DNA from 2 places in the Variovorax sp. PAMC 28711 genome. Region 2 is predicted to be linked to the other one. Evidence: riboswitches for the same ligand, from Rfam matches in the RefSeq annotation. Region 2 holds a riboswitch; the other holds the start of a gene.
The links. Region 2 has a riboswitch for S-adenosylhomocysteine ahead of ahcY (adenosylhomocysteinase). Riboswitches for the same ligand answer to the same signal wherever they lie in the genome.

Region 1: another riboswitch for S-adenosylhomocysteine. It lies ahead of metH (methionine synthase); the one in region 2 lies ahead of ahcY (adenosylhomocysteinase).

Annotation. Positions count from the first base shown of each region.
Region 1 covers NZ_CP014517.1:1,991,452-1,993,648, forward strand. The annotation lists gene metH (methionine synthase) at 1-1,066, opposite strand, end outside; S-adenosyl-L-homocysteine riboswitch at 1,132-1,207, opposite strand; gene dinG (ATP-dependent DNA helicase DinG) at 1,566-2,197, opposite strand, start outside.
Region 2 covers NZ_CP014517.1:2,775,657-2,777,853, reverse strand. The annotation lists gene ahcY (adenosylhomocysteinase) at 1-925, opposite strand, end outside; S-adenosyl-L-homocysteine riboswitch at 1,007-1,077, opposite strand; gene AX767_RS13440 (hypothetical protein) at 1,128-1,775, shown strand; gene phaP (TIGR01841 family phasin) at 1,876-2,197, shown strand, end outside.

The sequences.
Region 1 (2,197 bases), 780 kb from region 2:
GACGCCCGCCGGTCGCGAGAATTTGCTGCCACGCCTCTTCGGTGTCTTCGACGATGAAGTCGGTGATGCCGTGCACCATCGCGTGCGAAAGGCGCTGATTCACGTGCACCGGTTGCTCGGGCGTGCCACGCCATTCGAGCCGCTTGCTCTCGTCCTTCGCACCGCTCTTGGCGGTCTCGGCCACGTCGACCAGGCGCTCGCCGGCATCGGGCCGGCGGTTGAGCACAACGTCTTCCACGCGTTCGCGCAGCACCGGCTCCAGGTCGTCGTACACGCCGACCATGCCGGCGTTGACGATGCCCATGTCCATGCCCGCCTTGATCGCGTGGTACAAGAAAACCGTGTGGATGGCTTCCCGCACCGCGTCGTTGCCGCGGAAGCTGAAGCTCACGTTGCTCACGCCGCCCGACACCTTGGCGCCGGGCAGGTTGTCCTTGATCCAGCGCGTCGCGTTGATGAAGTCGACGGCGTAGTTGTTGTGCTCTTCGATGCCCGTCGCGACCGCGAAGATGTTGGGGTCGAAGATGATGTCTTCGGGCGGAAAGTCGAGCTCGTCCACCAGGATGCGGTAGGCGCGTTCGCAGATTTCAATCTTGCGTTCGTAGGTGTCGGCCTGGCCCTTTTCATCGAAGGCCATCACCACCGCCGCCGCGCCGTAGCGCCGCACCAGCCGCGCCTCGTGCTTGAACTTGTCGACGCCTTCCTTCATGGAAATCGAGTTGACGATGCCCTTGCCCTGGATGCAGCGCAAGCCCGCTTCGATGACCTCCCACTTCGAACTGTCGACCATGATCGGCGTGCGCGCGATGTCGGGCTCGCTCGCGATCAGGTTCAGGAAGCGCACCATCGCCGCCTTGCTGTCGAGCATGGCCTCGTCCATGTTGATGTCGATCACCTGGGCGCCGTTTTCCACCTGCTGGCGCGCGACCGACAGGGCCTGGTCGAACTCGCCGTTCAGGATCATTCGCGCGAAGGCCTTCGAGCCGGTGACGTTGGTGCGCTCGCCGATGTTGACGAACAGCGACCCTTCGCCGATCTGCACCGGCTCCAGGCCGGACAGCTTCATGGGGGGGACGGGCGTGACGGCAGAGGAAGAAGATTCGGACATGGGCTCACCTGGATTCGCGGAGGGTCAGGTGAGCGTCGTTGCGGAGAACACCCGAGCCTGGCGGGGCTCTGTGGCTGGCCGCTGCAACGCTCCTCGGGGCCGTCGATTTTAGTTGTCTTTGCCGGGGTGCTGGTTGTCGGAGCGGTTGTGTGTGGTGTGGGGCGTCGGCGGGCGGTATGCCTTTGTGATCTCTCTGCGGCGAGCGCAACGATTGCGTCCCCCCAAGCCCGGCAGGCGGTGCGGGCCGGGCGATCCCCTGTGCGCCGCTGAGGAGCGCAGGGCCATCGGCTGCGCGCGCAGCGCACTTCAACCACTGACTCGCCGCAGTTGTCTGAGTGAAGAGAACGAAGTGAACGCAGCGAGTTCTGCGACGCAGCCGATGGCCCGAGCACCGCAGGGGAGCCGCGAAGCGGCCGGCGCACCGGGGTCGCCCGGCCCGCACCGCCTGCCGGGCGCTCTATGCGGCGACCCCACCCCTCACCCGCACCGTCGAAAAAGCAAACGGCGGCAACCCTTTCAACAACCGCTGCCCATACGACGTCCGCACCAACCGCCTGTCGTAGCAATACACAGACGCGCGATCCTCCTCGCTGCGAATCGCGCGTCCCACCCACTGCGCCAATCGAATCGCCGTGGCCGGCACGACGAGTTCGCTGAAAGGATCGCGGCCCACCGTGCGCAGCCATTCGGCGCGCGCCTCACCGACCGGATCGTCGGGTGGCGCGAACGGGAGCTTGGCGATGAAAACCGCTTCGCACAGCGTGCCCGGCAGGTCGAGCCCTTCGCCGAAGGACTGCATGCCGAAGATGATCGACGGCTGGCCTTCGGCCACACGGTGGCGGTGCGTGGCCATGAGCTGCTGGCGCGGCATCGCGGTCTGGGCCAGCACGCGCGGCTTCAGCTCGGGCGGCAGCGCCTCGAGCGCCAGGCGCAGTTGCTCCCGCGAGGTGAAGAGCACCAGGGCACCGTGCCGCACGTCCGCCAGGTCGCCCATCAGCAACTGCACCATCTGCGCGACGTAATCGGCATCGCGCGGGTCGGCACGGGTTTCGATCGCGATCAGGCGACCCTGCGCGGCGTAGTCGAACG
Region 2 (2,197 bases):
TCACGACCTTGTAGCCTTCCATCGCGGCCTGCAGTGCATTGATCGGGTCGACCTCGGTCACCCACACCTGTGCCGACAGCGCGCGCAGCGCCTGGGCCGAGCCCTTGCCCACGTCACCGTAGCCGGCCACGACCGCCACCTTGCCGGCGATCATCACGTCGGTCGCACGCTTGATCGCATCGACCAGCGATTCGCGGCAACCGTACAGGTTGTCGAACTTGCTCTTGGTGACCGAATCGTTCACGTTGATGGCGCGGAACATCAGCGTGCCCTTGGCCGACATCTCGTTCAGGCGCAGCACGCCGGTGGTCGTCTCTTCGGTCACACCGATGATCTCGGCCGACTTGCGGCTGTACCAGGTGTTGTCGACGGCCAGCTTGGCCTTGATCGCTGCGTACAGGATGCGTTCTTCGTCGCTGGTCGGGTTGGCCAGCGCGCTCGGGTCTTTTTCAGCCTTCTTGCCCAGATGCATCAGCAACGTGGCATCGCCGCCGTCGTCCAGGATCATGTTCGGGCCTTCGCCCTTCGAACCCTTGGGGCCAAAGTCGAAGATGGCATGGGTGTAGTCCCAGTAGTCGGTCAGCGTTTCGCCCTTGATGGCGAACACCGGCGTGCCGGCGGCGGCGATGGCCGCGGCGGCGTGGTCCTGCGTCGAGAAGATGTTGCACGAGGCCCAGCGCACGTCGGCGCCCAGCGCCTGCAGCGTCTCGATGAGCACCGCGGTCTGGATGGTCATGTGCAGCGAACCCGTGATGCGCGCGCCCTTGAGCGACTGCGCCTTGGCGAATTCCTGGCGAATGGCCATCAGGCCGGGCATTTCGGTTTCCGCGATGCGGATTTCCTTGCGGCCCCAGGCGGCGAGGGACAGGTCGGCGATCGCCTGATCGGGGGAAACGATGGGGGTGGGCTTGAGAACAGCGCTCATGAGGAACTCCAACAAAACGAGTTTGAAAGGTGCCGCTGTCAGGGAAAGTCGTCCGGAAATCAATCGACTCACCGCGGGAACAGCGGATGAGCGTGGTTGCGAAGGTGTCCGAGCCTCACGCCTATGTCGGCGCTGCAACGCTCCTCGGACCGGCGATTTTAGCTGACACCCCGGATGCGCGCCAAAGGCGTAGATTGACCCCATGAACCAACCTACGAAATTGCTGCGCGCAACATTCCTTGCCGCCACCCTCGCCAGCGCCACCACGTTGCCTCTCCTTGCCCTGGCACAAAACGCGGCGCCGTCGCCCATGGTGAGGATCCGCGGCACCGTGGTGTTCGCCGACGCGCGGCAGGTCATCGTCAAGGACCGAGGCGGCGAAGTGGTCTCGCTGGCACGCGTTCCGGACATGCCGGTCTCCGAGGTGTTTGCGATCAAGCTCGCCGACATCAAGCAGGGCAGCTTCATTGGCACGGCCGCGATGCCGCAGGCCGACGGCTCACAGAAGGCGCTCGAGGTGCTGGTGTTCCCCGAAGCCGCGCGCGGCACCGGCGAAGGCCATTTTCCGTGGGACCTGCAGCCACAGAGCACCATGACCAATGCGACCGTGGCCGACCTCGCCGCTGCCACGTCCGACGGGCGCGGCGGCCAGCAAATGCGACTGAGCTACAAGGGCGGCGAGAAGACGCTCTTTGTGCCGCGCGGCACGCCGGTGGTCACGTTCCGTCCGGGCACCGATGCGCTGCTCGTGCCCGGCGCCAAGGTGCTGGTCAACGCGCAAGAGCGCAACGGCACACCGACCGCTCTGCGCGTGCTGGCGGGCCGCAACGGCTTCACGCCGCCGATGTGAGCTGAATCCGAGGGAAATCCCGCGCGGGATTTCGTCGGTGCGGCGTATCGTGGCGACGGACTTTTCGTCGCTACCTTCAACCTCCAGGAGACACCGCACCATGGCCACTGCCAAGAAAGCCGCCCCGAAGACCACCGCCAGCAGCAGCAAGGGCGCCAGCGCCGACGCGATGTTCAACCCGCTGAAAGGAATGACCGAGCGCCTGCAGAACCTCAACCTCACCGACGGCGCCGGCAAGATGCTCGACAGCGGGCGCAAGGACCTGCAGGCGCTGATGCAGGCCAACGAGAAGTCCTACCAGGGCCTGCAGACGGTGGTGCAGCGCCAGACCGAGATGATCAAGAACGCCATCACCGAATGGCAATCGGCCGCGCAATCGATGCCCGGCCAGAACCCGAAAGAGAATCTCGCCAAGCTCGACG